DNA from 4 places in the Clostridium sp. JS66 genome. Region 2 is predicted to be linked to each of the others. Evidence: riboswitches for the same ligand, from Rfam matches in the RefSeq annotation. Region 2 holds a riboswitch; each other region holds the start of a gene.

The links. Region 2 has a riboswitch for cobalamin ahead of Q6H37_RS19345 (response regulator). Riboswitches for the same ligand answer to the same signal wherever they lie in the genome.
Region 1: linked by a shared signal. The riboswitch ahead of Q6H37_RS06120 (cobyric acid synthase) and the one ahead of Q6H37_RS19345 (response regulator) in region 2 are both predicted to bind cobalamin.
Region 3: linked by a shared signal. The riboswitch ahead of Q6H37_RS21970 (energy-coupling factor ABC transporter permease) and the one ahead of Q6H37_RS19345 (response regulator) in region 2 are both predicted to bind cobalamin.
Region 4: linked by a shared signal. The riboswitch ahead of Q6H37_RS01765 (ABC transporter substrate-binding protein) and the one ahead of Q6H37_RS19345 (response regulator) in region 2 are both predicted to bind cobalamin.

What each region holds. Positions count from the first base shown of each region.
Region 1 covers NZ_CP131467.1:1,280,114-1,288,459, forward strand. The annotation lists gene Q6H37_RS06100 (NUDIX hydrolase) at 1-355, shown strand, start outside; gene Q6H37_RS06105 (ATP-binding protein) at 419-1,744, opposite strand; gene Q6H37_RS06110 (energy-coupling factor transporter transmembrane component T) at 1,993-2,790, shown strand; gene Q6H37_RS06115 (ABC transporter ATP-binding protein) at 2,796-3,521, shown strand; cobalamin riboswitch at 3,568-3,752, shown strand; gene Q6H37_RS06120 (cobyric acid synthase) at 3,930-5,447, shown strand; gene cbiB (adenosylcobinamide-phosphate synthase CbiB) at 5,477-6,436, shown strand; gene Q6H37_RS06130 (histidinol-phosphate transaminase) at 6,474-7,574, shown strand; gene hemA (glutamyl-tRNA reductase) at 7,634-8,346, shown strand, end outside.
Region 2 covers NZ_CP131467.1:4,133,100-4,141,445, reverse strand. The annotation lists gene Q6H37_RS19360 (ECF transporter S component) at 1-290, shown strand, start outside; gene Q6H37_RS19355 (ABC transporter ATP-binding protein) at 369-1,172, shown strand; gene Q6H37_RS19350 (dipeptide/oligopeptide/nickel ABC transporter ATP-binding protein) at 1,166-1,969, shown strand; cobalamin riboswitch at 2,031-2,214, shown strand; gene Q6H37_RS19345 (response regulator) at 2,434-2,844, shown strand; cobalamin riboswitch at 2,918-3,097, shown strand; cobalamin riboswitch at 3,519-3,716, shown strand; gene cobK (precorrin-6A reductase) at 3,840-4,634, shown strand; gene cbiQ (cobalt ECF transporter T component CbiQ) at 4,703-5,599, shown strand; gene Q6H37_RS19330 (energy-coupling factor ABC transporter ATP-binding protein) at 5,612-6,466, shown strand; gene Q6H37_RS19325 (energy-coupling factor ABC transporter permease) at 6,506-7,258, shown strand; gene Q6H37_RS19320 (cobalt transport protein CbiN) at 7,258-7,608, shown strand; gene Q6H37_RS19315 (DMT family transporter) at 7,826-8,346, shown strand, end outside.
Region 3 covers NZ_CP131467.1:4,767,183-4,775,528, forward strand. The annotation lists gene Q6H37_RS21945 (ATP-binding protein) at 1-2,313, opposite strand, end outside; gene Q6H37_RS21950 (4Fe-4S dicluster domain-containing protein) at 2,606-3,859, opposite strand; gene Q6H37_RS21955 (energy-coupling factor ABC transporter ATP-binding protein) at 3,904-4,740, opposite strand; gene cbiQ (cobalt ECF transporter T component CbiQ) at 4,740-5,528, opposite strand; gene Q6H37_RS21965 (energy-coupling factor ABC transporter substrate-binding protein) at 5,528-5,842, opposite strand; gene Q6H37_RS21970 (energy-coupling factor ABC transporter permease) at 5,847-6,587, opposite strand; cobalamin riboswitch at 6,848-7,031, opposite strand; gene Q6H37_RS21975 (MtnX-like HAD-IB family phosphatase) at 7,152-7,784, opposite strand; gene Q6H37_RS21980 (ECF transporter S component) at 7,970-8,346, opposite strand, start outside.
Region 4 covers NZ_CP131467.1:356,986-365,331, forward strand. The annotation lists gene Q6H37_RS01740 (DHA2 family efflux MFS transporter permease subunit) at 1-671, shown strand, start outside; gene Q6H37_RS01745 (MarR family winged helix-turn-helix transcriptional regulator) at 637-1,125, shown strand; gene Q6H37_RS01750 (zinc-ribbon domain-containing protein) at 1,299-1,457, shown strand; gene Q6H37_RS01755 (ABC transporter ATP-binding protein) at 1,524-2,315, opposite strand; gene Q6H37_RS01760 (FecCD family ABC transporter permease) at 2,315-3,367, opposite strand; gene Q6H37_RS01765 (ABC transporter substrate-binding protein) at 3,392-4,345, opposite strand; cobalamin riboswitch at 4,490-4,680, opposite strand; purine riboswitch at 4,834-4,937, shown strand; gene Q6H37_RS01770 (NAD(P)/FAD-dependent oxidoreductase) at 5,134-6,534, shown strand; gene Q6H37_RS01775 (cell wall-binding repeat-containing protein) at 6,698-8,346, opposite strand, start outside.

The DNA.
Region 1 (8,346 bases), 2.9 Mb from region 2:
TAATTATATTTTAGGATTTCCAGCAGGATTAGTAGAAGGTGAAGATTTAGAAAAGGAGGCTTTAAGAGAACTTAAAGAAGAAACAGGATATGTAGGAAAAATAAAAACTATAAGTCCTGAATTATATTCAAATGCAGCACTATTGACGGATACTGTGCGTGTAGCTAATGCAGAAATTGATGAGACAATAGAAGAAAATTTAAATCCTAAACAACATCTTGAATCAGAAGAGGAAATAGAAGTTGTTTTGGTAAATAAAAATAATTTAAAAAACTTTTTATTAGAGGAACAGGCAAAAGGTACAGCTGTAGCTATGGGAACATGGTATATATTTTGTGAAGGCTGTAATTTATAAGGTTTTAAAATAAAAAAATTTTTGTAAAAAAAGCACAGGTACTAATCCTGTGCTAAAGTTAATTTATGATGTATATATATCAGAAAATTCTATACTTACTTTTTCAATATGACTTTTATTAAAGTTAATATTTTGTGTAGGTGCGTTATCGGTTTCCTTTATAGTAACAGGAAGTCTTATAACAAATTTGGTACCCTTTCCATAAGTGCTTTTAACTGAAATTTTTCCTCCATGCATTTCAACTAAGGATTTTACAAGAGATAATCCTATGCCACTTCCTGTATAGTTTCTTGCTGAAGCTCTATTTGCCTGACGAAATCTTTCAAAAATTATATCCAAATCATCTTCAGGTATGCCAATACCAGTATCTTCTACGCAAATAACAATATGATCGTTTTCATCAAACATGTTTATAAATATATGTCCACCTGGATTTGTAAATTTTATAGCATTAGATATTAAATTCAACATAATTCTTTCTATTTTATCAGGATCACAAGCCATAAATTTTTCTTCTGTATCTGTATCAAATGTAAGAGTTATAGATTTATTCTCTACATATTGAGCTACAGATAGTGTTATATCTTCAACTATATTAACTATATTGTAATTGCCAGTGCGAATTTCAAAATATCCACTATCGATTTTTGTTATATCTATTAAATTATTAATAAGTTTTAATAATCTTAAAGAATTTTGTTTTATGCTCTTAAAATATTTAAAAGACTTTTCTTCATTACAGTTTAAATTGTTAAAAGATTTCATAAGTTGAAGTGCACTTAGAATTATGTTTAATGGTGTTCTAAGGTCATGACTGATGTTGGTAAAAAAATCTGTCCTTAATTTGTCAATTTCTTGCATCTTACTTAAGTGTAATTTATCTTCTTTTATTTTTTTGATTAAGGTTTTAACAATAGAACATTCTTTATTTAATTCATATCTTACATTTTGCAGTACAGTACAATCTTCAAAGGTAAACATTATGCCATTTGATATTGAAGATTTATTTTCTAAAGCACTAATTTTTATATTACAGTATTTGTAATGTTTACTTGAAAAGAAATTGTTTACTGAAAGATTATCTAATATTATAGTTTCTTTAGTACTTGTAATGTTTTTGATTTTAATATTGATATCTTTAGTAAATACCTTGGGGAAAATCTGAAAAAAGTTTTTTCCTATAACAGTTTTATTGTATATGTTTGACATTTTTTCTAGTACGGAATTCCAAAGTATTATGTTAAATTTGATGTCTAAAATTATAACTCCTATAGGAACATTGTCTATAATTGTATTAATCATATTTTTATCATTAGAAAGATCTGTATTAACAATAAAATTATTATTAGAGTTATTTGAAAATAAACAAGAATAATCAGAACTTAACACAGTGAGAACTCCTTTCATTATTATTAAAATAAACTGTTGTATAATGATGCACTAATAACACATATTCTACAAAAGCATTTTAAATCCTCCTAAAATATATGCAAAATGTAAAATAAATATTAATTAATTTAATATTTTACAATTATTATACGTAATATAATAAGTTTTAAATTAATTGCATTAAGTTTTTATATATGATATATTTTGAGTATATGTAAAATAATTTGTAATAAGTAGGTGTAATAGTAATGGGAGACTGGCTTTTAAAGAAAGATGACTATGTACCTAAAGCTGACAAAGATAGTTTTATAGATAAAACTATAGTGGGACTTCTAAGTATTTTATCATTAATAAAGAGAAGCAACAAAGTTAGTAATAATTTTATGTACAAGCTTAATCCATCTATAAAATTGATTTTTACAATTATAAACATAATATTTTTGTCAATGTCTAAGAATCTTATGTACATATTAGTTGTGGATGTATATATGCTATTTACTTTGAGTTTATTAGACATAGAAGACATAAAAAAAATTTTAGCAGTAAGCATAGTGGTACCAATTTTTACATTTATTATGATTATACCTTCTATAATGATGGGAAATGTAAGAAATAGTATACTTCTTATCTTAAAAGTAATAGGTACTATATTAGCTATAAATATCTTATCTTATACTACTAAGTGGCATGACATAACAAAAGCACTTAAAAACTTCTTCATACCAGATATATTCATATTAGTGTTCGATATAACCATAAAATATATTTATATTCTTGGAGAATTTTCTCTAGAAATGATTTATGCTCTAAAGTTAAGATCTATAGGTGTAAATAGTGGTAAATACTCTTCTTTATCTAAAGTAATGGGAAATCTTTTCTTAAAATCAAAGGAATTAGGTGATGAAATGTATTCCGCCATGGAATGTAGAGGATTCACAGGAGAGTATGTGTCTTATTCAAGCTTTAGTTTTTCTTTTAAGGATTTTGCTTATGTTATAATAAATATAGTAATTATATTAATGTATTTTTATTTTGCTAGGATGTGATAAGGATGATTGAATTTAAAGATGTTTATTTTAAATACAAAAATGCAGATGTACTAAAAAATATAAATGTAAGTATTAAAGAAGGGGAAGCTGTAGCTTTAATAGGGCCTAATGGCAGTGGTAAATCCACATTTTTGAAAATTGTAAATGGAATAGAATTCGCAAAAAAAGGAAAATACTGTTTTAAGGGTGAAGAAATAAATAGCAAAAAGTTAGAAGATAATAAATTTTGCAAATTATTTCACAAAAGTGTAGGTTTTGTATTTCAAAATTCAGATGCACAACTTTTTTGTTCTAATGTGTATGATGAAATAGCATTTGGACCAAGGCAGATGGGTTTAAAGGAAGAAGAAGTGAATATGAGAGTTGAAGATTGCCTAAAGCTCTTAGATGTAGCGGATCTTAGAGAAAGAGAACCATATAATTTAAGTGGTGGGGAGAAAAAGAGGGTAGCTATAGCTAGTGTTTTAGCTTTAAATCCAGAGGTTTTAGTTTTAGATGAACCTATGAATGGTATAGATCCTAAAGGAAAAAGATTTTTGAAAGATCTTATGATAAAATTAAATTCCAGTGGTAAAACTATAATTTGTTCTACCCATGATTTTGAATATGTACAAGATGTATTTAAAAGGGCTTTAGTTTTCTCAGAAGAACATACTATTGTAAGAGATGATGATTATAATTCTGTGATCAATGATAACGATTTTTTAGTTCATTATAATATAAAGTAGAATTATTGACAGAGTAACTTAATTGTAATAAACTAAATTTATAAAAGAGAATATTGTAACTTCAGGTGCCTTTTAACAAGGTGAAAAGGGAATGCGGTTGAATTCCGCAGCAGCCCCCGCTACTGTAATTGAGGACAAACCTTTACTGGCCACTCTATATTAATATTGGAGGAAGGCAAAGGGGAGAATGATTCATAAGCCAGGAGACCTGCCTGATTAAAACATATGCTTTCGGAGGGAAAGGACTTTTAATATAGTACTTCCGGCATTTGCCGGTTTTTTATTTTGTAAAGAAAATTGTCTTAAAAGTCAAACAATATGCAATATGTTAAAAATATGGGGATATTGCATGGAGCACTTTTGGACAATTTTTTCGTTTATACAAATTTTGAGAGGGGAATGATTGGTATGGCTAAAATTATGATTCAAGGCACAGGATCATCAGTAGGAAAGAGTATACTAGTAACGGCACTTTGTAGAATTTTTACGCAGGATGGATATTCTGTATGTCCTTTTAAGTCGCAAAATATGTCTTTAAATTCATATATAACTCTAGATGGTAAGGAAATGGGGCGTGCACAAGTGCTTCAAGCCTATGCTGCAGGACTTCAACCAGAAGCATATATGAATCCTATACTTTTAAAGCCTACTTCTGATAAAAAATGTCAGATTATAGTTAATGGAAAAGTATATGGTAATAGTACTGCTATGGAATATCATAATATGAAATTACAATTTAGGGATATGCTTAAAGAGCAATTTGAAGAAATGGAAAAAAAGTTTGATATCATAGTTATGGAAGGAGCAGGTAGTCCTGCAGAAATAAATTTAAGAGATAGAGACATAGTAAATATGGGTATGGCAGAAATTGTAGATGCACCTGTTTTGTTAGCTGGGGATATAGATAAAGGAGGAGTATTTGCATCTTTAGCAGGAACCATGGTTCTATTTAATGAGGAAGAAAAGAAGAGAGTTAAGGGTACAATAATAAATAAATTTAGAGGCGATGTGGAAATATTAAAACCAGGACTTACTATGCTAGAAGATATAATAAAAATACCATGTCTAGGTGTAATTCCTTATTTTCATTTGGCATTAGAAGATGAAGATGGTGCAGTAGAGTTTAACAAGAGAGTGACAGCACCTATAGATATAGCTGTAATAAAGCTTCCACACATATCTAATTTTACAGACTTAGATTCCTTAAAGAGTGAAGAGGATGTATCAGTAAGATTTATAGAAACTGTTGAAGAATTTGGAAATCCAGATTTAGTTATAATTCCAGGAAGCAAGAATACTATTGAGGACTTACTTAAGCTTAGAAAATCCGGTATAGAAGCACACATAAAGGAATACAGCAAAGATGGTTTAGTTATAGGAATCTGTGGCGGATATCAAATGCTTGGAAAAATAATAAAAGATCCTTATGGTGTAGAAACAGAAGTTCCAGAGGTAGAAGCTATGGGTCTTTTGGATATAGATACTGTATTTGAGGAAGAAAAGGTCACTACAAGGGTAAAAGCAGAAAGTATAAGAGAGTTTGATGTATATAAGAATGAAGCTTCAACAGAAAAAAGAAAAATAGATGTATATGGCTATGAAATACATATGGGAATATGTACTTATGGTGAAAAAGCAAAACCTTTATTTGAAATCACAGATAAGAATGGAGAAGAGGTTTGTCTTCAGGATGGTGCTGTAAATAATGAAGAAAATGTTATAGGAAGTTATATACATGGAGTTTTTGATGGTGTAGATTTTAGAGAATATATTTTAAATAAAATAAGATCAAAAAAAGGTATGAAAACTAAAAAATCTTATGTATATGAAAATTTAAGAGAAAAAGAACTTGATAGACTTGCAGACATAGTTAGGCAAAATATGGATATAACAAGTATATATAATATTATGGGAATGAAGAAATAATGGGGTGATGTATTTTGATAGCATCTTTCATGGCAATGAATATATTAGATATAATTTTAGCTGTAATAATAGATTGGCTAATAGGCGATCCTAATTGGTTGCCGCATCCTATTATATATATAGGAAAACTTATAGGGTTTCTTGATAAAAAAGGAAGAAAACTATGTAAATCTAATGGAAGTATTAAAGCTTTTGGCGGACTTATTGTAATAATTGTAGCGGGTATAAGCTTTTTTATAACATTTGGTATTTTAAAGTTAGCAAGTTCACTGCCTTGGTTATTTCATATTGTTAATGTGTTGATAATATGGACTACATTGGCAGCAAAATGTTTAAGTAAAGAAGCTAAAAAGGTCTATCATGCATTGAAGGATAAAGATATAGAGAAAGCTCGATTAATGCTTTCATATATAGTTGGAAGAGATACAACACAGCTTGGTGATAATGAGATAATAAGAGCTGATGTTGAAACAGTGGCTGAAAATGCTTCAGATGGGGTTATTGCACCATTATTTTATGCAATAATTGGAGGAGCACCTTTGGCAATGATGTATAAAGCTATAAATACCATGGATTCAATGCTTGGATATATGAATGAAAAATATAGATATATAGGATTTTTTCCAGCTAAGGTAGATGATGTTTTCAATTTTATTCCTGCAAGAATAACTGGAATACTTATATGTTTAAGTTCTTTTGTAGTTAAAGGCAATGCTATAGAAAGCTTTTGTATAATGGTTAGAGATAGAAAAAATCATAAAAGTCCAAATTGTGCCTATCCAGAAGCAGCTGCTGCAGGAGCTATGAAGGTACAGCTAGGTGGAACTAATGTATATTTTGGAGAAGTAGTTTATAAGCCTACAATAGGAGATAAGAAAAAGACATTGAGTTTTGAACATATAAATGAGTCTATAAAGCTTATGTATGCTGCTGAAATTTTTATGATAATTATATATGTAGTATTTATGTTTGTAATTATTAAGAAGTAAATATGTTTTATTAAAAAGGATTTAGGAAGTGATTGATATGGAACATGGAGGAGATATATATACAGAAGGAATTTTAAAGGGAAGAGAAATTTTAGATTTTAGTTCTAATATAAATCCATTAGGAGTTCCGAAAAGCTTTACAGATCATATAGATGAAGCTATAAAAGCTGTAGAAAAGTATCCAGATGCTGAATATAGAAGCTTAAAAAAGTGCATTAAGGAATATTTAGATTTTAGTGTGGATTATTTTAAACCTGGAGTTTATGATAAAAAAAGTGAATTTTTTATATCTGAAAAGGATATAATTCTTGGCAATGGTGCAGCAGAAATTATAGATTTGTCCATAAGCTGTTTTAAAAAGGTTTGTGTAGCAGTTCCTTCCTTTATAGAATATGAGAAAAATGCTTTGAAGTGGGGATGTGACATAATATATTCTACCATGAAAAAGGATATGACTTATGATTATGAAGATATATTATTGCAAACACAAAAGTCAGATGTACTTATCATAGGGAACCCTAATAATCCTAATGGGGGAATAATAGATAAGGATAAATTTAAAAAAATATTAGATTTTTGCGAAGAAAATAATAAAACAATTATAATAGATGAAGCTTTTATAGAATTTACAGGGAAAAATAATTTTAGCTTTTTAGAGAAAATGAAAAATTATAAATGTATACTTATAATTAGAGCTTTAACTAAATTCTTTGCTTTGCCTGGCATCAGAATAGGATATGGAATAAGCAAAAATGAGGAACTTATAGATAAAATTAAAATTAAACAAAATCCCTGGAATGTAAATTGTTTTGCAGAAATTGCAGCAAAATATGTTTTAAAGGATAGAAATTATATAGAAGATTCATTAAAATGGATTGATGAAGAGAGAAAATATATGATTTCAAATTTGAAAAAAGTAGGTTTAATAGAAGAAGTGTATAATACCTATTCTAATTTTGTATTATGTAAGCTTAAAAGTTTACATTGTGATGAATTGTATAAAATATGTTTAGATAAAGGAATTGCAATTAGAAAATGTGATAACTTTAAAACCTTAAATGATAAATATATTAGGCTAGCTATTAAAAATAGGGAAATTAATAATAAAATTATAAAGCTTTTAAATTCATTAAGTTAAGTTTTTGTACGGTTGCTACCAATGGTAGTGGTAGTGAATTATTTTGGGAGATGGTAATAATGATACAACTTATAGGTTTAAAAAGGGATGTAAAATTAGAAGTAAGAGAAAAATTTTCTGTAATACAAAAACGTTGTGAAAAGTTCACAAAGAGTTTAAAAGAAGTTTGTGATGAAGTTGTGGTAATAAGTACTTGTAACAGAACTGAAATATATTTTAATGCTAAAGATCATGATGATGCCATGGTAAATAAGGTTTTTGATATATTAGGTTGGGATAAAAATTTGAAAAACTATACTTTTCATTATAAGAGCAATGAAGTAATTAGGCATTTAATGGATGTGGTATGTGGATTCAATTCCTTGATTTTAGGAGAAGATCAAATTTTAGCTCAAGTTAAGGAAGCTTATGAAATTGCTTTGAATTCAAAAACTGTACATAGAGATTTGCAGAGGCTTTTTCAAACTGCAGTGACTTGTGGAAAAGAGTTTAGAACCAAGTCAAGTCTTTATAAAATACCTGTATCTTCATCATCCATAGCAGTTAATGAAAGTAGAAAACGTGGAATAAAAAGATTTATGCTGTTAGGTTTTGGTGAAGTTGGACAGCTTGCGGCAAAATATATTTTATCTGCAGGTTTTGAGGTGCTATATATAGCAGTAAGAAATCCGAAGGTTGTAGATATAGAAGATCCTAGAGTGAAAGTTATAAATTTTGATGAAAGAGTAGAAAATTATAATGATGTGGATTGTATAATATCATGTACTTCAGC
Region 2 (8,346 bases):
TGATTTTTGAACTTGCTTCTTATGGATTATTTATTTCAATATTTTATAACAAATTTAAGATGAGCATATATCCTTCCTTAATTTCAGGCATGATTTTAGGCAGATTAATAAATATATTAGGAACTTTTGTATTACTTCACATTATAATGAGCAAGCCTTTTAAATTGAGTATAGTGACAAGTGGACTTTTTATTGAAGGTTTACCTGGTATAGTGATACAAATTATTCTAATACCTATTATTGTATATGCTCTTGAAAAGTCTCTAAAGAGCAGTACATCAAGTTACTAGCTTTTTCAATGAATACTATATATGCATTGGTAAGAAAGTAGAATCTTAAAATTTAAATTTGAAATAAGAGGTGAGATTTTGGAAAATATTTTAGAAGTTAAAGAATTGAATACTGTTTTTAAAATTGAAAAAGGAATTAAAGAAGTAGTTAAAGGAATAAATTTTGAAGTGAAAAAAAGTAAAATAACTTGTATTGTAGGACAAAGTGGCAGCGGTAAAAGTATGACAGCTATGTCTATTATAAAAATGCTTCCTAAAAGTGCCTATATTTCAGGAGGAAGTATACTATTTAATGGACAAGACCTTATTAAAATGACAGATGGAGAAATAAGAGAGGTTAGAGGAAAAAAGATATTTTCTATATTTCAAAATCCTATAAATTGTTTTAATCCATCATTAACTATGGAAACACAGATTTATGATTTAATATCAAGTAATATGACTATAGATAGAAAAGAATTTGAAAGTAAAATTTGTAGTATAATGGAAAATCTTAATTTAGAAGATCCAGCTGTAATTTTGAAGCAGTATCCCTTTCAATTAAGTGGTGGTATGATTCAAAGAATGATGATTGCTGCAGCAATATTTATGGAGCCTGAAATAATAATAGCTGATGAGCCTACAACAGCGTTAGATGTAACTACACAAAAGGAAATATTAAAACAATTTAAGCTTATACAAAAAAAGTTTAATACAACAATACTTATGATAACACATGATTTTGGAGTAGTAGCAGAAATGGCTGATGAAGTAATTGTAATGAAGGATGGTTCTATAGTTGAAAAAGGCAATATATTTGAGATTTTTAATAAGCCTAAGCATTCTTATACAATTTCGTTGATAAAGGCAACTTTTGATAGAGAGGTATTGGAAGTATGTTAATAGAAGTAAATAACCTATCTAAAGTATATAAAACTAAATTATCATTGATTAAATCTCATGATGAAAGTATAAAGGCTGTAAATGATGCTTCCTTTAATGTAGATATTGGAGAAGTAGTTGGATTAGTGGGAGAGAGTGGATGTGGAAAAAGTACTCTTTCACGTTTAATAATGAGATTAGAGAAACCTACTGAAGGCTGCGTAAATTTTAGAGGCAGCGATATTTGGAGTTTTAAAGGAGAAAAAATAAAATCCTTTAGGAAAAGTTGTCAAATAATTTTTCAGGATACCATGACTTCACTTAATCCAAATATGAAGGTATTGGATTCTTTACTTGAGCCTTTAAATAATCATTGTAATATCTCTAAAAATGAAAAAATTAAAAAAATTGAAGATATAATCTCCTTTGCCAATTTAAAAAATGAAATATTAACTAAATATCCACTAGATATTAGTGGTGGGGAGAGACAGAGAATAAACATATGCAGAGCACTGCTTTTAGAACCTGAATTTTTGATATGTGATGAAATTATATCTAGCTTAGATATTTGTACTCAAGCAGCTATTTTAGATATGTTAAAAAGGTTAATAAAGGTAAATAGTATGGGGGTATTATTTATTTCGCATGATATAAGTGCAGTAAAATATCTTTGCTCCAGGATAATGGTAATGTATAAAGGGGCAATAGTAGAAAAAATAGATAATGAAGACAAAGCATATAAGATCAAAAATTCTTATACCAAAAAATTAATAGCATCTATACCTATAAATAATCCTAATAAGAGAGTGAAAGTTTAATAATAAAATTTAATTATATTATTGACATTAATGACTAATAGGTATAAATTAAGATTAAATTGAATAAGCAAAAAATATAGGTTTAATCTATTTTGATTAATTAAAAGGGAATCAGGTGAAAATCCTGAACTATCCCGTAGCTGTAATAGATGAGTTTTAGTGCATTATGCCACTTATGTATTGGGAAGGCGTGCTAAAATGATGAATCTTGAGTCAGAAGACCTACCTATGTTTTACACAAATATCTCTACGAGCGATAGGGGAAGTGTTATAATGATGTTTTTGTTGATTCTGTATGATTGAACAAGTTTTGTTGTATTATTTCCTTTTAACGTTTTCGTTAAAAGGATTTTTCATTGTAGAGAAATTTTATGTTTTAGTCATAAAAAGGTGTTTCGTTAGACATTGAACTTCTATAATTTCATGTTATTAGAAGGTAAAAGGGAAAGTGGAGGAGAACTACTATGTGTAAAATATTAATTGTTGATGATGAATACTTTGAAAGAAAAATTTCTAAAATGATTATACTAAATGGAATACATCAGGCTGATATTGTTGGAGAAGCCTGTAATGGAAAAGAAGCAATTCTAATGAATGAAAAACTGAATCCTGATATTATTCTTATGGATATAAAAATGCCAATACTAGATGGATTACGTGCAGCAGAATTAATAAAAAACAGAGATGAAAATAAAATTATCATATTTGTAAGTGCTTGTGAAGATTTTTATCTTGTACAAAAAGCCATAAGGATAGGGGCAAATGATTATCTATTGAAATCTACTAGAACTGAACAATTAGTAGAAACAATAAGAAGACATATGTATCCTAATAGAGAATATTTTATGGATAAAGTTATAGGAATAAATTATTAAGGTTGATAAAATATTTTAAATTATAAAAAGATTGACATAATTCAAAAATAGATATACAATTATTATTGTAAAATTAAATAATAAAGTATTAGGTTTATTTATTAATTAAAAGGGAAAGTGGTGAAAATCCACTGCAGCCCCCGCTACTGTATACGGAGACAAGTTCTATGTCCACTGGAGAGATATCTCTCTGGGAAGGAAGAATAAGGAAGACCCGTGAGTCAGGAGACCTACCTATTGCTTTTGTCATAGTCTTTCGGAGGGAGAGAAAATGCATAAATAGTGTCATTTTAATACCGTTGTATTTTGAGTTTAACTTAAAATTAGCAGTATTAGATGCAGCAGAATATGTATTTTATAATTGTTTATTAGAGACTTCGAAAGGAGCCTCTTTTATTATATAGTGTTAATTTAAATATATTTAATCCCTTTATAAAACTTACTTTACACTTACTTTTTAGTAAGTGTACCTTTTTTTATAACATATAGAACTTGGATTTATGAAAGTTCGTATGACATATTGACTAATATAGTAAAAATTTCTTGGATTTTGTATAAAATATTGACAAAAATATATTTAATAGATATTATATAAACATGTAATATGGTAATTTTTATATGAAGATTTAGTGTGATAAAGATTAAATTTTGATAGAATTTGTATATTTTTGAACAATATAATAGTTTAAATAGGTGTCGATTGTAATCAAGAAGTGTTACAAATCGGTGAAAAGGGAAGATGGGTGAAAATCCCACGCGGTCCCGCCGCTGTAAAAGAGGAGTCCCTCTGAGAATGCCACTGAATAATCGGGAAGGCAAGAGGTGATGATGATGCTTGAGCCAGAATACCTGCCTGTTTTAATACCTGTTACTCTACGAGAGATAGAGGAGGTTTAATACAGTGTGCCTATTTTTAGTATTAACTCATTGTCTTTTGAGAGACAATGAGTTTTTTTTATATATATGATTTATTTTTAATATTTTTGGAGGTAATTATGTCAGACGTATTAGTTATTGCAGGAACAATGGATGCTAAGCAAATAATAAACAAGCTTTATAAAATTGGTGAAAAGGTTACCGTAATGGTCACCACTAAGTTAGGCAGTGAGTTGATTGATCATGATGATAGTATTGATATTTATCAGGGAAAGATCAATAAGTTTAGCGTCATTGATATGATAGATAAAGTACAGCCAAAGTGTATAATTGACGCTTCTAATCCTTTTTCAGTAGACATATCTAGAAATGTAATAAGTGCTTGTAAACTGACTGAAATACCATATATTAGGTTTCTAAGAGAAAAGGTAGTATATGAGGATTATGACGTTGTAAAGGTAAAAAATTATAAAGAAGCATATGAACGCATCCTGGAATATGAAGGTAATATCGTACTAACGGTAGGAAGTAAAAAAATTGAAACCTTCACTAAGATTCCTGACTATCGAAACAGAGTATACCTTAGAGTGCTTCCAGATTGGATGGTGTTAAAAAAATGTGAAGAACTGGGATTCAATTCAAGAAATATAATAGCAATGAAAGGACCATTCAGTGAAAAGTTAAATGAGGAGATATTTAAGTATTGCAATGCTTCTGTTTTAGTGACAAAAGATAGTGGTAATACCGGGGGCGTTATAGAAAAAATAAGTGCAGCTAGAAAATTAGGAATTAAAATAATTATGATTGAGAGATCTGATGAAAATTATGAAAATAAAACGACTTCAATTGAAGAAATAATTGATTTCGTAAAGAAAATAAGTATCAAAGCCAAAAGTATTCCAAATATAATATAGAAACTTAAAAAATAGGAATTTTAAAAACCATTATTTTGACATGGATAAAAATTGAAAGAAGGTGCGATATGGAAACAATTATTATTTTATGCATTATGTTTTTGATAGCTTTGTTTTTCTTTAAAATTGGAAATAATGATGATCATAATCATGAAAATAAAAACCACAATCATAGAATTGGTCATAAACACGGTGAAGGATTTTCTATTGACTTTTATTCTTATAGTTCAAAAATAAGACATTGGAATCCTACCTTTAAAGTAGCACTTTCTGTTTTGATATTAATTCTTTGCATTGTACTTAACAATCCATATGTATCCATTATGGTGATTATTGCAATGACCTATGTGACAGTTGTAAAAGGGAAACTTCCATTACATGAATATTTGTCAATAATGACAATTCCCGTAGCATTTATTTTATTGGGTACTTTTACTATTGCCATTGATTTTTCAAGGCAGCCCTTAGGACAATATAATCTGTATCTTGGTTTTGCCTATGTATTCACTTCTAATTTAAAACTTAAGGAAGCTGTATTTTTGATATTAAAGGTTTTTGCAGCTATTAGTGCACTGCAGATGATGACATTATCAACTCCATCCTCTGAAATTATCTATGTACTTCGCAAAGCACATGTGCCAAAGCTTATTATAGAACTTATGAATATGATTTATAGATATATTTTTATTTTAATGGATGTATATAGTAAGATGAAAAACTCTGCAGAGTCTCGTGAGGGATACTGTGATTTTAAAACCTCCTGTTATACATTTGGAAGTATTGCAAGTAATATGCTGGTTACTTCACTGAAAAAGGCAAATTCATATTATGATGCTATGGAGGCCAGATGCTATGATGGGGAACTAATATTTTATGAGGAAGATAAAAAGGTGGAAACAATACATATTGTTTCAGCAGCAGCATTCATAATTTTTTTAATTGTAATATGGAGTTTTACGAGATAAGGGGGAGCTATTATGGAAAAAACAATATTAAAGGTTGAAGATTTGCATTATGTTTATGGAAGTGGAAAAGTTGCATTGAAGAGTGTAAGTGTGGATATTCATGAAGGTGAAAAAATTGCTGTTATTGGCTCCAATGGATCTGGAAAATCTACATTTTTCTTGAATATTAATGGCGTATTTACACCAGAACGTGGAAAAGTCATTTATCGGAATACAGTGGTTAATAAGAAGAATTTAAAGGAGCTTAGAAAGAACATTGGAATTGTATTTCAGGATGCAGATAACCAAATTATTGCATCTACGGTTATGGCAGAAGTTGGATTTGGACCTATGAATTTAAAACTTCCAAAGGAAGAAGTAAAAAAGAGAGTTGATGAAGCTCTCACATATATGAATATTTCTGACTTCAAGGATCGACCTCCTCATTATTTGAGCGGCGGCGAGAAGAAAAGAGTTACTATTGCAGATATTATTGCTATGAAATCAGAAATCGTTATTTTCGACGAACCTACAGCAGCACTAGACCCTTTAAATGCCATGATGTTAGAAGAAGTTTTAGACAAGCTTGCTTTTGAAGGTAAGACAATGCTTATTTCAACTCATGATGTAGATTTCACCTACAGATGGGCGGAAAGAGTTCTTGTATTCTGCCATGGAAAAATTATAGCAGATGGAACACCACTAGAAATTTTCAAAAACAAGGAAGTTTTAAAACAGGCAAATTTAAAGCAGCCAACTATGCTGGAGGTTTATGAATCCCTTGTAGAAAATCATTTTATAAAAGATACAAAGTTTTATCCTAAAAATACTGAAGAATTTAATAAAATGCTTGAAAAACAGATGTCTTTTCTAGGTGCTTTGGCTTAGATTAAATATAAATTAACTTAACATAAGGAGGAAAATAAAATGAACAAAAAAGAAAAGAAGCTCTTAACTATTATTACAGTCTTTGCATTGACCTTTGGAGTAGTTCCAGTGGCAAATGCAATGCACATTATGGAAGGTTATCTTCCACCAAAATTTTGTATTGCATGGGGGGCCATTTGTGTTCCATTCTTAGTATTGGGTTACTTATCAATTAAAAAGACATTATCTGAAAACCGTAAATCTATGACCATTCTTGCTATGACAGGTGCATTTATTTTTGTACTTTCATCTTTAAAAATTCCGTCAGTAACAGGAAGCTGTTCTCACATGACGGGTACAGGACTTGCTGCAATTTTATTTGGACCATCTGCAGTAAGTATACTAGGTATCATTTGCTTGGTTTTTCAAGCAATTTTACTTGCTCATGGTGGACTTACAACTCTTGGTGCTAACACTTTTTCTATGGCTATTGCAGGTCCCTTAGTTTCTTATGGAATCTATAAATTATGTCAGAATATGAAAGTTAATAAAAATGTAGGTATTTTTATAGCAGCATCAATTGGTGACTTATTTACTTATTGTGTAACTAGTATTCAGCTTGCACTTGCATATCCTTCTCAAAGTGGTGGAGTTATGGCATCTGCAGCTAAATTTCTTGCAGTATTTGCACCAACACAGCTTCCACTTGCAGTTATCGAAGGCATTCTTACTGTTGTAATTGTTATGGGTCTTGAAACATATGCAAAATCCGAACTAACAGTTATTGGATTTTTAAAGAGAGGTGAAAATTAATGGCAAAGACAAAAAAGAAGGTTATCACTTTATTGGTTATTGCTGCATTGATTGCTCTTATACCATTATTTACATTGAGAGGAGCTGAATTTGGAGGATCAGATGATGCAGGAAGTAAAGTAGTTTCGCAAATTACAGGTAAAGAGTATCATCCTTGGTTTACACCTGTTATGGAAACTTGGATTGGTGGAGAATTACCAGGTGAAATTGAAAGCTTATTATTTTGTGTACAAACAGGTATTGGTGTCGGTATCATAGCATTTTTTATGGGAAGATTAGTAGAAAGAAAAAAAATAGAAAACGAGAAGCTTAAAAGTGAAAAACGAACTACAGAATCAGTAATTAGCTAGAAATTTGTACAAGGCTATTTAAAAAAGCTTATTCCATAAAGATTAAATAAAGCAATTTGAAGAAAACTTAACGAAAAGTTATGTTATCCTCAAATTGTTTTAATTTTATGAGAAAAATTATATAGTGATATTTTTAATGATTGTGTTAATGAATTCATAATTATTGTTATAATTGAATTAATATCATAATTTTAACTATATATGAGAGGAGAGTATAATGAATAAATCAAAAGCTTATCCAATTATGATGGCATTAGTATCCGCAATTTTATTTGGAGCCAGTGCACCTATAACCAAGATGCTTTTAGGTAAAATTGATCCTATTCCTCTTGCTGCATTTTTATATTTTGGTAGTGGAGTTGGCTTGTTAATATTCCAGATTGTAACTTCACTTGTTAAAAAACAAGCCTTAGACGAAGCACCTTTGAAAAAAAAGGATTTTCCCTGGCTTTTAGGTGCAAGTATTGCAGGAGGAATTATAGCACCTATTATTTTGCTAAACTGTCTTAAAGTAACTCCGGCCTCAACTGCTTCACTGTTGTTAAATTTTGAAGGGGTGGCAACTACCATAATTGCAGTAGTATTTTTTAAAGAAAGTGCAGGAAAACAAATTTTAAGTGCTGTAATATTAATTACTATGGCAAGTATTATTTTGTCCTGGGATTTTAAAAATCAATGGGGATTTTCTATAGGTTCTTTTGGAATTATATTGGCTTGTTTTTGCTGGGGAATAGATAA
Region 3 (8,346 bases), 630 kb from region 2:
TGCAATTAAAATTGGTAAATCAAGTAAAGAATATTTTTCTCTCAGTATGCTGCATACTTCCCATCCTATCATATCTGGCAGCATTATATCCAAAATCACCATATCTATATTTTTATCATTATAAGCTATATTCAATGCTTCTTTGCCGCTTGCAGCGGTAATAATCGTATATTTTTCCTCTGACAAAAAATTTCCCATTACTTTTATATTTACAGACTCATCGTCTACAATTAGAATTTTGCCATTACTTTTACATTGTTCTAATTTTTTATTACAATTTTCGCTACAATCATAATTTTCTAATTCACCTATAGAATCATCTTTTTCAATATTCATAGATAATTTAGGTAGATTAAAAGTGAATTTAGCCCCCTCTCCCAATGTAGATTTTACTTCTAATTCACCACCATGAAGCTGAACTAATTTTTTAGTTACATATAATCCTAATCCAGAACCATGATATTGCTTATTTATACCATCAACTTGATTATAAGGCTGAAAAATTTTATAAATATCACTTTCATCTATTCCTACACCTGTATCCTCAATGGTAATAAAAACATAGTCACCTTTTTCAGCAGCAGAAATTTCTATTTGTCCTTCATTTGTAAACTTTACTGCATTTCCTATTAGATTGTATAAAATTTGTTGAATTCTATTTTCATCTCCATAAACATAAGGAATACTTTCTTCAACTTTATTCAATATTTCAATTGATTTATTGCTCATAAATGATTTAAAGGATTTTGTCACCATATTTATAAGCTGCCCTATATCTACAGGCTTCATTATTAAGTTTATATCATTACTTTTTATTTTTGAAAAATCTAATATATCATTTACCAGATTGGATAATCTCTTAGCGCTATTTTTAATTAAAATTAATGTTTCTTTTTCATCATTACTCAATTGCTTTGAATTACAATCTATAAGACTTTTTGAAAGTCCAACAATTCCATCTAATGGTGCCTTCAATTCATGAGATGTAGTTGCAAAAAAATCATCCTTCATTTTGTCAACTGACTTAAGCCTCTCCGTCATTTCTTCTATCTTTGAAAAAGCCATTGAAAATTTATCAGATGCCACATATGATTGAGCAAAAATAAAAATAAGAATTCCTATCGGAGCGTAAGACCCTGTATCAATTACCGAATATTCATATAAAATATCATTTATTCTTGTTCCTAAAAAAATAATCATAGCAATAATAACAATTGCATTATTAGATTTTTTTATAATATGCATATAAAGCATTTTACTTACAATATATAAAATTATAAAATCTGATATTATTTCAACAGGTAATATCAAGTTAATATAATATATTGGAGGTAATATTAATATAAGAAAAAAATAAGTTATACCTAAAATCTTTGAAAATTTGACTACTTTTTCACTTATAAGCTCAGTATAAAAATTACTCATAAACAATATAAGTACTGGTATATATATAAAGAAAGTCCATAAGAGTAATTTTACATTGATAATATAGTTCATGTTAGGAAATACCCAGTAAATTAGTCTTTCTCCTACCAATAAAGTTCTTAAACAAATTAATACACATACCACAGCAAAATATAAAGGAGCTTTGTCTTTTTTTCTTCTTATAAATAAAATAAAGTTATATATAGCAGCTGCCAAAGTAATTCCAAATAAAAATAAATCAAACCCTACTTTTTTAGCTCTCTCTTCACTAATTTGAGATTCACTTCCAAGTAATATACTATCAATTTCTGGCACACCATATTGAAAATTACTACTTTGAAGTACTATTTCAAACTCATTTGTATTGTTGTAAAATGAACCTAGTCTTGTGGCAAGTTTTCCATCAGTTTCATTTTTAGTCTTTCCTACTTCTCCACACTGTACAACTATTTTATCATTTACCCAAAGCTTATGAGCTGCTTGAATAAATTGAGTTTTAATAGCATATAAATCCTCTGAATCATTAGCAATTACTTTTAATCTATAGGTTGCATATCCTTGAGAATTTAGTTTTTCATTTCCAAATTTATAATTTTTAAAGCTTCCTGGAATATTAATTAGTCCTGTTTTCTTGACCTTCTGTTCAACTTTAAAATCCTCAGGTGTCAACAACTGTTTGTAATAAAATTCCCACTGTCCATCCAGTTTAACTATTCCTTGCTTTTTAAAATTCCAATCCCTTAAATCTAATACACCAGATTTAGCTACAGGCCTTTTATTTAATTCTTCTCTATCTTTGTTGATAAAAACCCCTAAAAGAGCTAAACTTACAATCAATAACATAATCAAAAAAGTTACCCTATGAATAACTAATTTAAAATTTTTCATAAAATTCTCCCTTTGTAATAAACTTAATTTACATTAAAGATACAAATAAGTTTAATGCTATATAAATATATTAACAAAATTTTAGTTATTTTTCCACATTTCGCTGGCATTTTAACTCGAATTTTGAAATTTACTTATTCATTGGTAAAAAATTTGAAAATATAAATAGAATATTGTTAATAATAAAAGAAGAGGCTCTCACCTCTCCTAACTTATCAAGTGCTATCTAACTTAAAAATAGTTTTTCATTTATAATTCTATCCAATTTTAAACTCTGTAAAACTTACAAAGATTATTTTCCACTTAGCAATTTATCTAAATACACTGATTTCATTTGTTTACTTGCCATAGCTTTCTTTACAGGTGGAAGTTTTAAAATAGCTGATAAAACTGCTGCCATAGCCCTATGGCTTAAAAGAGCTTTATTATCAAAAATAAGCTCCTGAAGTTTACCTTTTTCAATAGCTTGAAGTACAATTCTATGAGTTGTATTAGCTGGAGTTATTATCTGTTTTTCCCTATGTTTAAGATATATACCTTTTTTATGACAATTTCTAGCACAAATACCACATCCAAGGCACACGTTTTCATCTGTTCTAGCTTTTTTTGTTACAGGATCAATTTTTATAGCATCTATAGGACATGCATTTGCACATTTACCACATCCAATACAACTTTCCTCTATAAATTCTGGAAGAAATGCAGTAGTCTGAATAGGAGTCAAATATCCAAATTTCTTAATTGCCAACATACCTTCGCAGCAACAGCCACAACAATTACAAAGAAATACTGATCCATTTCTAACATTTTCACCACATTGAACTAGATTATATTCATATGCCATATTTAATATTTCCAAAGCCTCAACTGAATCTATAGCCCTACCATATCCATTTTTACTTAAAGTGTATGCACTATTCCCAAATGTTAAGCAAGTTTCCATAGGTGCATAACACTGTTTTCCTAAATGTTTCATCTTATGCCTGCAAAAACACATACTTACAGTAATAAATCTAGCCTCTTTAATCACATTGCTAGCTCTATCATAATCCATTATCTCTAGTTCATTTTCTCTTGAAAGAACTCCTTCCTGCACAAAAACCTTTCCGAATCTTGTTTCTGTCCCTAAAAATAGATCCTTGATAAAGTCTTCTTCTACATTTAAATACTGAAAGTACAACTCTGATAATGTTTTTTGATCGATATCATCTCTAGTTCTCATAAGGGAGAATTCAAAAAATCCAATCATAGGTGGTGGAAGACAATATTCCTTTTTTTCATCATAGTCAATATCCATAAGAATAGCCTTTGAAGCAAGCTTCTGAAGGATATTCTCAGTGCTAGCTTCACTTATCTTCCAAATTTCGCTTGCAGTTTTAATAGTAAAAGGCTTTATAGGCAGCATTGCCACCAGTTCTGCCTCCTTTTCTGTAAAAAGCATACTCAGTATTTTATATAATGTTTTTGAAGGCGGCGCACCTTGTGGAAATCTATTAATTCTTTCTTCCAATCTCTTATAAGCTTCTTTATTTGAAATGTGAGACATATCTTCACAACCTTTTTTAACTTATATTCTACTATACAAATAAGTTATTTTGAATTTATTATTTCCAAAAGCTCCTTTTTATTTCTAGGCACACTTTCTTCAAATTTTATTTTTCCACTGCTTACTAAATTTTGAAAAATTTCAAGAATTAAAGGCTTTTGAAGATAACACTCACTTATAAGCTTATCATCTGAAAATATTTCATAAGGAGTACCTTCTTTAACTACTTCCCCATCTCTCATAACAAAAATATAATCTGACCAAGAATAAGCTAGCTCTACATCATGTGTTGATAGTATTACTGTAATTCCTTTTTCATTGATACTATCAAATATATCAACAATTTGGCTAGAATGTTTTGGATCAAGACTGGAAGTAGGCTCATCAAATACTATTACTTCCGGATTCATAACAAGTATATCTGCAATTGATACCCTTTTCTTCTGACCATAGCTTAAAAAATGAACAGCTTTTTCTCTATAATCATACATACCTATACCTTGTAAAGCTCCATCAACTCTTTTCCTGACTTCAGTTTCTTCAAGCTTCAAATTCATAGCTCCAAAGGAAACTTCTTGATATACGCTAGCTGAAAAAAGTTGGTTTTCTGGATCTTGAAATACTATTCCTACATTTTTTCTCAATTGCAATAAGGATTTTGAATTATACTTTACTATATCACCTTTATATATTAGATCACCATTACTTGGCTTTAAAACTCCATTAAAATTTAAAAATAATGTGGACTTTCCCGAACCATTAACACCTATAAATGATATTTTTTTGCCTTTCTCTATTTTAATATTTACATTTTTTAAAGCTTTAGTACCATCTGGATAATTAAAGCTTAAATCTTTCGTTTCAATTATGTATTCGCTCATTAAATGATTCCCCCAAAAATATTCTTGCTCAAACTTATAGTTACTAATATTACTTCTACAATTATTATAACAAATATATTCCTGTATGAAATTTTAAAGTTATCCTCTATTAAATTTATTTCACCATCGTAACACCTAGATTCCATAGCAGTATAAATGTCTTGTGAACGTTTGTATGAACTTATAAAAAGCGAAGTAACTAATTTTCCTAAAGAATTATAACCTGTACTTATTTTTGAGTATCCAAGTCTTGAATTCTGCGATATGAAAATCATGTTAGCTGTATCAAGTAATACAAAAATAAATCTATACACAAGACCCATTAGTTCTACAAATAACTTAGGTGCCTTAAATTTTCTAAGCACTGTTAAAATCTCAAATACAGGAGTTGTTAGTGCTAAAAAATACAAGCATGAAACTGATGCAAGTGCTTTAAAAAATATTTTTGAAGCCATAAGAAAGCTTGTTTTTGTACATCCAAGTTTAATATTAAAAATGTGAAAGCTAAATAGTATTTCTTTACTATCTCCAACAGTATTTATTGCTATTGTAACAATTCCAATAACCAGGAACACTAAAGGAATTAAAATCAATTCACCATAAGATTTAGCTGGTATCTTACCTTTAAAAATAGTTATAGCTGCCATAAATAATACTACTAATATTGAATATACTATATTATTTAAAGATATACACAATATCATAGTTAAAATAGAAAACATAAATTTTTCCATAGGATTAACTTTTCTAAGTTCTGATACATATGCCAATTTATCTATAGAAATCATTATTTTTCACTTCCGTCTTTTTTAGATTTTCCCTTCATATATCCAAAATAGTAACATACAACTCCTGAACCGACAGCAGCCTGAAGTGCAAATAAAAGGCTCTCTATCTCACTACTTGGTGGCTGCCAAACTGGTGAAGCCCATTGTTTATAATTAGGTTTAATTTGTGTAATTGCCTTTTCTGCCTGATCATCTGAACCACCAAATTCAGCATGCTTTAAGAACAACATAGGGACTACAGTAATGGCTACTACAAGGAAAGCTAATATTAAATTTTTTTTCAATAAATTATTGTTTTTAGTTTGTACATGCATACCATTAAGCCTCCTTTGGTATAACATTTAATTCTATAAGTTCTTGCTTGTTATAATTACTTAAAAGATTAAAAACTATAACTGTTAATATTCCTTCACTTATTGCTAATGGAATTTGCGTTACAGCAAATATACCCATAAACTTTATTACAGATGTTGCAATTCCACCTGTAGCATCTGGAAATGCTAATGCTAACTCAAAAGATGCAGTAACGTATGTCATTAAATCTCCCAGCATTGCTGCAGAAAATACTGATATAGATTGTGATACTTTTAATTTTTTTAGTAATTTATATGTAAAATATGACACTAAAGGTCCTACAACTGCCATAGAAAATGTATTAGCACCTAAAGTTGTTAATCCTCCATGTGCAAGAAGTAATGCTTGAAAAATAAGAACTATAACACCTAAAACGCTCATAACCGTAGGTCCAAAAAGTATAGCTCCAAGTCCCACTCCTGTTGGATGTGAACAACTTCCTGTTACTGATGGTATTTTTAAAGCAGAAAGAACAAAAGCAAAAGCCCCAGCCATAGCTATTAACATTTTTGTTTTAGGATTTAACCTTATTTTTTCCTTTATAGAAAATAATCCAACCACAATAAAAGGTATACATACAATTCCCCATGTAATGCACCATTTTGGTGGAAGAAATCCTTCCATAATGTGCATTGCAAACACATTTTTAGGAATACATAATATTGCAATAAAAATTCCTAAAGAAATTTGATATTTTTTTGACATAACTACACCCCTTTTATTACATAAATAATCGTAGCCTATAAAACGATAATGGTGCTCGTACTACTAAAAATTCTACTAATTGCCAAAACTATTCCAATAAAAATAAAAAGGAACTTCTTCTGGAAGTTCCTAATAATCAAATTTAAAAGCACACATACTGTTTATCCTAAACATAACTAATTTCCTTGTACGTTTTTAATTAGGTTATGTTAATTTAGATAAAATAACAGTTTTTATGCATCTTCTTTCCCTCCGAAAGATTGCAGTAAACAGTACTAGGCAGGTCTCCTGACTCACGGGTCTTCCTCCTTCTTCCTTCCCAGATAAATCCATAGGATCCAGTGGATATAGAATTTGTCGCCGTATACAGTAGCGGGGGCTGTAATGGATTTTCACCACTTTCCCTTTTAATTAACGTTATAAACCTAACACTTCACTATTTAATTTTACAATTAAAATTGTACATTATTTTTCAAATTATGTCAACATAATATTCTGAAATTACTATTTTTTAAAACAATTGCTTCAACACAAATAACAATTGTAATTCTACATGTATTTAGCTTAATTTTTTTTCATATATTCTAAAACATCAAAAAAATTATCAAAGTTATGATAAGGTAATTCTTTATTTTCATAGTGTTGTTTTAAAAAAGATTTAGCAAAAACTACATCTGCATCTTTAGACGCACATATATCCGAATGACCATCTCCAATATAATAAACCTTATATCCTCTGTTTTTTAAATCATCTACTATTCTTTTTTTACAATTTCCACAAAATCCACATTCTCCAGATGAATTTAAAAAAGATAATTTCCAACCATTATCATATTTTGCGCTGTTACATACAACTTTCAGACCTTGAAAACCATATGTTTTCAATATTTCATTTATGTAAATATCATATCCATCAGAAGCTACTATCATTTCATAGGAATTTTTCTTTACTTCCTCAACAAACTCTCTAAATCCTCTATTTATGGGAAATTCTCTAACAAAATTTTTTATGTATTCTTCATCATGTTTAATTAAATCCCACTGCATCTTACCACATTGAGCGGTTCCTATTTTTTTGCTTACCCACAAGTCTCCTATTTCTTTCCACCCTTCATCTGCCAGCTGCTTTATTATAGAAAATCCTACATCCTGTACTGTTATAGTTCCATCAAAATCAACTACAAAAGCTTTTTTCAATTAAATTCCTCCTCGTCTTACTACCATTTTAACTCAAATTAACATGAGAACCATTCTAATTAACTTAATTAAATCTATTAGAAATTTATTTAATCCTTATTATAATATAGTAAATATAAAAAGAAATAACAAGTCAATATACACATTAAGTTGTATAGTGACAAGTTATCTCTTTATTACATATCTTATATCTTTTTAGGCACTCTACCTGAAAGAGCATTATAAGAGTACATGAGTATTGATATTGCATAGGAACTTACAACAGTCAAAACTAATGTTTCTACCATCCTTGGAATCCACAAGATCATAAATCCTTTAGTTGCAACGGCTGGTGTGAAAATTAGTATAAAATAGGTATTTATGGTAGACACTATAATTCCTGCTATTCCCGTAGCGATAACTATTTTAAAGAAGTTATCATAAACATAACCATAATTAATATCATTACGCCTATTTATTATATTGTTTATTATAAGAAGAACAAATGCTACTGCTCCAATTAATACAAATCCAACTCCAAGATATTGTGCTTTTTTGCCAAAATGCATAAACATTTTTCCTA
Region 4 (8,346 bases), 2.5 Mb from region 2:
TGTTTCCATCAGCCATTGTAGTTGGTATTTTAATGCCTATAAGTGGTAATTTGTTTGACAAATTTGGAGCAAAACCAATTGTTATACCTGGGCTTGTAATATTGGCAATAAGTTCTATTGAACTTTCAACTGCAATAAATATGAATTCAAGCAGGGAGCATATAATACTCATTACTTGCTTAAGATCAGTAGGAATGGGGCTTGCAATGATGCCGATTAGTACAGCGGGAATGAATGTTATACCAACAAAATTAGTTGGAAGAGCATCAGCGCTTAATAATACCATAAGGCAGGTGGCAAGTGCTCTTAGTATAACTATAATGTCAACCTTAATACAGAGCAAAACAAATTATAACTATTTAAAATTAGCTGAGCAAGTAAATAATTATAATCAAACAGCTATTAGTACCATAAGCACACTTACAAAATCATATATGCATGCAGGTTTATCACAAGGAGCAGCGAAAGTTTCTGCAGTAGCTTATTTAAGTAAAATGCTGCAGGGTCAGGCGACCTTAGATGCTATGGGATATGCCGTTGCTGTAACTGCTTTTGCGGTATTAGCAGCAATAACTTTAACTTTACTTATGAGAAGTAAGGATTCAAGTAAAAAACAAGATAAGGAAGGTGAACGTAATGATGCAAAAGGAGGAGCTGTCATGTCCGAATAATGAATTAGCATCAGAACAGTCTGATAAAATAATTGAAATAATTAGGAGCGTTCAAAAAACACTTAGATGTAAGTTTAATGAATGTGCAAAGAAATATGGATTTACAGCACCACAGCTTGCGGTTATAGTACATTTATACAAAATGCCAGGTATAACTCTTCATGAATTAAGTAATCATTTAATGCTTACTAAAAGCACAGTTTCAGGTATTGTAGATCGCTTATCAAAGCAAGGGGTAGTAGTTAGAGAAATACCTAAAGATAACCGTAGAACTGTGAAATTATCTATTGATGAAAACTTTAAAAACAATAATGATATAGAGAGCATGAAGAAAGAATTTATTTCCCATATAGTATCTGATGCAGTAAAAAATATGGATGCAGAAAAAGTAGATAAAATTATATATGGATTACAGGAGTTTAGTTTGTTATTAGAAAATAGTAAATGTGAATAATTTATTTTTTACCATTGATAATTGTTTTTAAATGTGGTATAGTAAATGAGTAATGTAAATAAAACAATTACGAAAAGAGATTTAATACGGTTAACAACATTTCCTCTTTTAAGGAACATAGTTTAGATCAGTTTTTAAATCTTAATATTAAAATTAAAAGGAGAGATGTTGAAATGGCAGATAAGACAATAGTTTGTAAAGATTGCGGAAAAGACTTCATATTCACTGAAGGAGAACAAGAATTCTACAAAGAAAAAGGATTCGAAAATGAACCACAAAGATGTCCTGATTGTAGAAGAGCTAGAAAGCAACAAAGAGGATTCAGAAAGTAGTATAAATTTGTACTATACACCCTATAAGAATTAATTCTTATAGGGTTTTTTGATTTTTGTAAAATTTTATACACTGCCAATAGGAATTATGTATGGTTTACCTGTTACAGGGTTTTTTATCATACACATATTTATATCGTAAACTTTTTTAATATTTTCTTCTATGAGCACTTCTTCAGGAGTTCCTTGAAAAGCAATTGAACCTTTATTTACTAAAATTAAATAGTCACTATATTGTGCTGCTAGGTTTAAATCGTGAAGTACAGCTATAATGGTTACTTTTTTGCTTAAAGACTTAATAGTATCTAGGATTTCAATTTGATGGTGTATATCTAGATGAGATATAGGCTCGTCTAAAAGTATAATATCAGTATCTTGGGCTAGAGCTCTTGCAATAACAACTCTTTGCTGTTCTCCTCCACTCAACTGATTTATATATTTATCACGAAAGTGCCAAGTATTGGTTATTTTCATTGCATTTTCAGCAATATCATAGTCTTTTTTTGATTCTTGTTGAAATCTAGAAACATGTGGTGATCTTCCCATAAGAACAATATCTAAAGCAGAAAAATCAAAATCTAAAATAGTATTTTGAGGTACTACAGCAAGCTTTTTAGCTAGAGCTTTATTTTTAAAGTCTATAACGTCCTTATTTTCTATAAAAATAGTTTTTTTATTAGATTCTAAAGTTTTTCCAAGCTTTTTCAACAGTGTGGTTTTTCCAGAGCCATTTGGACCTAAAATACTATAAAATTTATTTTTTTCAAAATTTATGTTAATACTATGAAGCACTTCATTGTTTCCAAAACGACAGCTTAAATTATCAACTTTAACTTCAGGAAAGCCTATGGTTTCCATTACATCACCTTCTTTTTTGATTTAATTAAAAGATATATAAAATAAGGAGCTCCAAATAAAGCGGTTATGGCACCTACAGGTATTTCAGCTGGAGCGGCTATCGTTCTTGCTAAAGTATCCGAAATTACCATAAATGCAGCTCCAAAAACTAATGAAAAGGGAAGCAGAATTTTATTGTCCGGTCCTAAAAGTATTCTCACTACATGAGGTATAATGAGACCTACAAAACCTATTATTCCGCTTACAGATACACAAGCAGCAACAATCATAGAAGAAACAATTAATACTACTTTTTTTACTTTATCAACTTCTACACCTAAGCTTCTAGCAGTATCATCGCCTGTGAGTATTATATTCAAATCTTTTGAAAGAGCTATTATTATAAAAATGCCAACACACAAAAAACATAGCAGCAAAATGATTTCATTATAGTTTGCAGAAGAAACGCTTCCCATTGTCCAAAAAACAATTTTTTCAACTTCATTTCTGTTAAATACCATAATAACAGAAATAAGAGAGGATAAAAGAAAGCTTACAGATATACCGGCTAGAAGAAGGGTATTAGTAGGTATTTTGTTTCTTACTTTGGCAATGGTATATACAACTACTGTAGTTAAAATTGAGCCTATAAATGCTGTTATTGTAATTGAAGCTGATCCTAAAAAAGAGCTTTCTAATTTAAATATAAATCCAAGAGCAGCTCCAAGAGCTGCACCAGAGGATATACCAAGAATATAAGGATCTGCCATTGGATTTTTAAATATTGCTTGAAAAGAAGCACCAACTATGGAAAGTCCCATACCAATAAGAGCAGAAAGAAATATCCTAGGTAGTCTAATTTTTGATATTATTAGTATATGATTTTTAGGTATTTCAGATATTGAAATAAAATTATTTAAAAATGGTATTTTGCTTAAAATTACATTTAAGGTTTCAGTAAAAGATATATTTGCTGTTCCAAAAGTACTGGACAATAGCATTATACAAAATAACAGAATTATGCTTACTGGAAACATGAATCTTATCATTTTTTTCTTATCATCTAAATTCATAACTAAATCCCTTCTGTAAATATACTATTTAAAAGCATCAGGATGGATTGTCTTGGCTAAAGCTTCTAAACCATCAGCTAATCTAGGACCCTGCCTATTAATAATATCTTCATCAATTTCAAAAAGTTTATTCTTTTTTACAGCATCTAGATCCTTATATCCTTCTTGTACTTTAATTTGATTTTTTGAATTAAACTTGTTTGAACATATAATTATATCCGGATTTTTTTCAATAAGTTTTTCTAAGCTATATTTCCATCCAGTTACATCAGAAGCGGTATTTTTTCCACCAGCTGTAGTAATCATTGTGTCTACAAAAGTATCTTTACCGGCAGTGAAATCACCACTTTTACCAAAGCTTACTACATAGTAAGCAGTTGGAGTACCTTTATCTTTAACCTTTGCTTTTACATAATCCACTTTTTTTATCATATTAGAAACTATAGAATTAGCGTTATCATTAGCGTTAAGGATTTTACCCACATTTCTTATAATGTCATATGTACTTTGAAAGCTTTCAGGACCAGAAAGCACTACGACCTTTATGTTAAGCTCTTCTAATTTTTTTAAATCCTGTTCCCTGAAATGATTGGAAGCTATAACTATATCAGGCTTTAAATTAGTTATTTTTTCAATATTAGGATTTGTAAGTCCACCAATAGATTGAATTTTACTAGCTTCCTTAGGATATGTACAAAAATCAGTTCTTCCTATTAAGGTATTTTCTTTGTTAAGAGCATAAATAGTTTCTGTAATATTGGGTGCTATAGATATAACCTTTTTAGGTTCTTTTTCTATAGTTACCTCTCTATTAAGTGAGTCTTTTATTTTAAGTGGATAAGTAGTATTTTTTACTGATTCAACTTGTTTGTTATCTTCATTTGAAGAAGTTGAGCTGTTTTGATTACATCCAATTGCTGAAAAAGCAAATAGGAAAACAATAAGTAAAATAAAAGATGTTTTTTTCAATTTATACATTTTTATATTCCTCCTTAATTTGATTTTTTTATATACAAATAAAAAGATGCTTCGTATTTTAAAACAATTAAAAAAGCCATTATCCAAACGAATAATGGTTAAAAGCAAAAATGTGCTAATATCCCCTTATCCGCGTAAGGTGAATCAATATCTATAATTTTAGGCAGGTCTCCTGGCTAAGATTCATCATATATTAAGGCCTTCCCCATTACTGAGTGGCATAATGTTAATATACTCATCCTTACAGTGGCGGGACCGCATAGGCTTTTAACCTATTTCCCTTTTAAACTCATAAGTTGTTAAACTTAATAAGTACCTAAAACTTTTATTAAATTAATTATAACACTATTTTGATGTTATCGCTCTATTTAAATTGTATAATTTATATTATAAGAATAATGTGTTTAGTAAAAGAAGTTATATAAAAAACTATTGCATTTTACGAAAATATAGAGTAAAATTTCTTTGTAATAAGAACTTTTTTAAGAGAATATTGTTTAATGTTCACTTGTATAAATCTAGCAATACGGGCTGGATGTCTCTACCGAGCTACCTTAAATAGTTGTAGGCTATAAGTGCATATGCTTATTTAGACTACAACTTTCATGCTTTTCTATGCTGAATTTTCCTTTAAGTAAATGTGTGAAAGATGTAAAATTAAAGATGATCCATTTGAAAAAAATATATATTGTTCGCAATGGTACGAACTAAATTGTTGACGAAAATGTAATAATATTTTCTTTATTAAGGGAAAAATAATTAATGATTTTGTAATGGAGATGATTATTGTGAAGTATGATGTAATAATAGTAGGAGCTGGTCCATCAGGAATATTTACTGCATTGGAACTAGTTAGACAAAAATCTAATAAGAAAGTTTTAATGGTTGAACAAGGAAGAAGTATAGATAAGAGATATTGTCCTAAAGAAAAAACGAAAAAATGCGTTTCATGTAAACCTTACTGTCATATAACAACTGGTTTTTCAGGAGCAGGAGCATTTTCAGATGGTAAATTATCATTAAGCTATGAGGTTGGAGGAGATCTGCCAAGTTTAATAGGAACTGACAAAGCTCAAGAGCTCATAGAATATACAGATAAAATTTATCTTGAATTTGGTGCAGACACAAAGGTAGAGGGACTAGAGAATACTGAAGCGGTTAAAGCAATTAGAATAAAAGCTATAGAAGCAGGACTTAAATTAGTAGATTGTCCTATAAGACATTTAGGAACAGAAAAAGCACAAGAAATATATTTAAAAATACAAAAATATCTTTTAGATTCTGGAATAGAAATTAAGTTTGATACTGTAGTTGAAGATTTGATTATTGAAGATAGAACAGCAAAAGGTATAAAAATAGCTGATTCACAAACTAGGACTAAAAAAGAAGACTTGTATGCTGATAAAATAATAGTGGCAGCAGGTAGAAAAGGAGCAGACTGGCTTAAAGATATGTGTATAAAACATGAAATAAATCATTCTGCTGGTACTGTAGATATAGGTGTTCGTGTTGAAATTAGAAACGAGGTTATGGAAAAGGTAAACAATGTTTTATATGAATCAAAGCTCATAGGATATCCAGCACCTTTTAAAAATAAAGTTAGAACCTTTTGTCAAAATCCTGGAGGCTTTGTCAGCCAGGAGAACTATGATAATAACTTAGCAATAGTCAATGGACATTCTTATAAAGAAAGAAAATCTGATAATACTAATTTGGCTATATTGAGTTCCCATAATTTTTCAGAACCTTTTAATCAACCTATAGAGTATGGAAAAAAGGTAGCTGAGTTAGTTAATATGTTAGGTAATGGCAGAATACTAGTTCAAAGGTATGGAGACATATTAGATGGAAAGAGAACCTGGCAGAAAGAATTAGATCAAACAAATATAAGGCATACCTTGCCAGATGCTGTAGCTGGAGATTTAACTTCTGCTATTCCATATAGACCAATGATTAATATTTTAAACTTTATTAAAGCTATGAATATAGTTGTACCAGGTTTTGCAAGTGTTGAAACTTTATTATATGGTCCAGAAATAAAATTTTATAGCAACAAGATAAATTTAAATGACAAATTTGATACTAATATAAAAGGACTTCACTGCTTAGGAGACTCCAGTGGGTGGACCAGAGGACTAATGATGGCATCCATTATGGGAGTGCTTATGGGAAAGATATTAGAGAAGTAAGAAATTAATTTTTGTGTATGTAAAATTTTGATTTAATATAATCACATTGGGACACAAGCTTTTGAGAGGACAGAGGACAGAGGACAGTGAAGGATGATTTTTCTCCGCCATTGTCTTCTGTCCTTTGTCAATTGTCCTCTTAAAAGTAAGTGTTGCTTTTTTACTATTTGTTATATTTAAAACCTAACACGAAATTACTTTCATCAAAGTATATAGTTAAATTGTCCAAATCAAATTTGTATGGATTGAAAGGCCCGCGATGTACAGCACCTTTAGAAAAATTATTATTTGTGATTTCGTTTGTAATAAAGTTTAATATTTTATCTGAATGTTCTATTCCAAAGGTAGAAGCTAAAGTAACTCTAAGATTTTGTAATTTTGAATTATCAAAATCATCAAGATTAAAAGACTTATCTGAATTTAAAATATTAAGCATACTTGTTTTTGAATTTGTTAAATTATAAAGCCATAAGAAAGTATCACACTCTGGAAAAGCATTTCTGAATTTAAATTTTTCTTTACTTTTTAAATCATCTCTTACAAATATCATGGAGTAATCTAAATTATTATTTGTAGATACATTAATAGATGGACCTAAACAATTAGTACCATCTGCATCAGGTACATATCCGTCAGCTTCTAGGGAGATTTTTGTATTATTGCCATATGCATTCTTAATGAACCCGTTTAATACTTCATAAACTTGTTTAGATACTAAATTACCTCTTTCTGAATTGGATATAATTTTGTTAAAAGATTCGACAGATAGTTTCTTATCTGATGAGTGTTGAAGTATTTTAAAATCCCCATTTTCGGTAAAAAACTGTATAGGTGTACAATCTGTAATTGCTTGACCAAAATCCTTAAAAGCAACTGAATTTTTATTTATTTTATTTGAGTTATCTTTATTAAAATAAGGATTTCTAATTATTTTATCTCCAATAGTATATTCATCCCAAGTAGTATTTATAAGATTTTCAGATACCCCTGATTCAGGGCTAATCTTGTAGCTTGAGAATGTGGATGTAACAGGTTTAAGGTCTACACTGTAATTTTCATTGTTAGAATCATTTTGGGTTAGTGCGTTTTTAGTTTTACTGTTTACGGAATATTCTCCACCTAGAAATATTAAATTGGAACAGGAGGAGTTATCAATAAATGTTTTTTGTCTAGAAACATCTTCATTGTTTACAAGAATTATAGGAGAAGATTTAAGAGCTGCAAGAGCAGAACCACTTAATGCATCTGGGAAATTTTCTCCATTTGCTATAACAGCAGTATCTGAATTTAAGTTGAAAAATTCTGCTATTTTCAAAGATGTTTCATACCTATTTTCCCCTGCAAGGCGTATTACATCAGAAGAAGATAAATTCAGCAGGTTTTTCATTTGGTTAAGATTTTTTTCCGATATAGAAGCTATGCCTCCAATAACATATAGTTTTGAAGGGTTAATCTCTAGTAATTTTCTCTTAGCAGCCTCTGTTAAAGAATCTTTAGATGTTAACATCAATGGATATTCTTTAGATGCTGCAGCACTACTTATGGATAGAGCGTCTGGAAAATTATCACCACTTGCTATAACGACAGGTGTTCCTTTAGATGGATTAAGTTCATCAACTACTTTTATATTTGTATCAAATCTATCTTCACCGCTTATTCTTTTTACAGTATATCCATAGGATTTCAATGAGTTTTCAACGTCTAATTTTATTCCGCCTGTACCTCCTAAAATATATACAGTTTTAGAACTTGAAAGATTGGATTTAATAAAATTTAATGCAGTACTAGTTTCGCTTTCTGTTTTCCCGCATA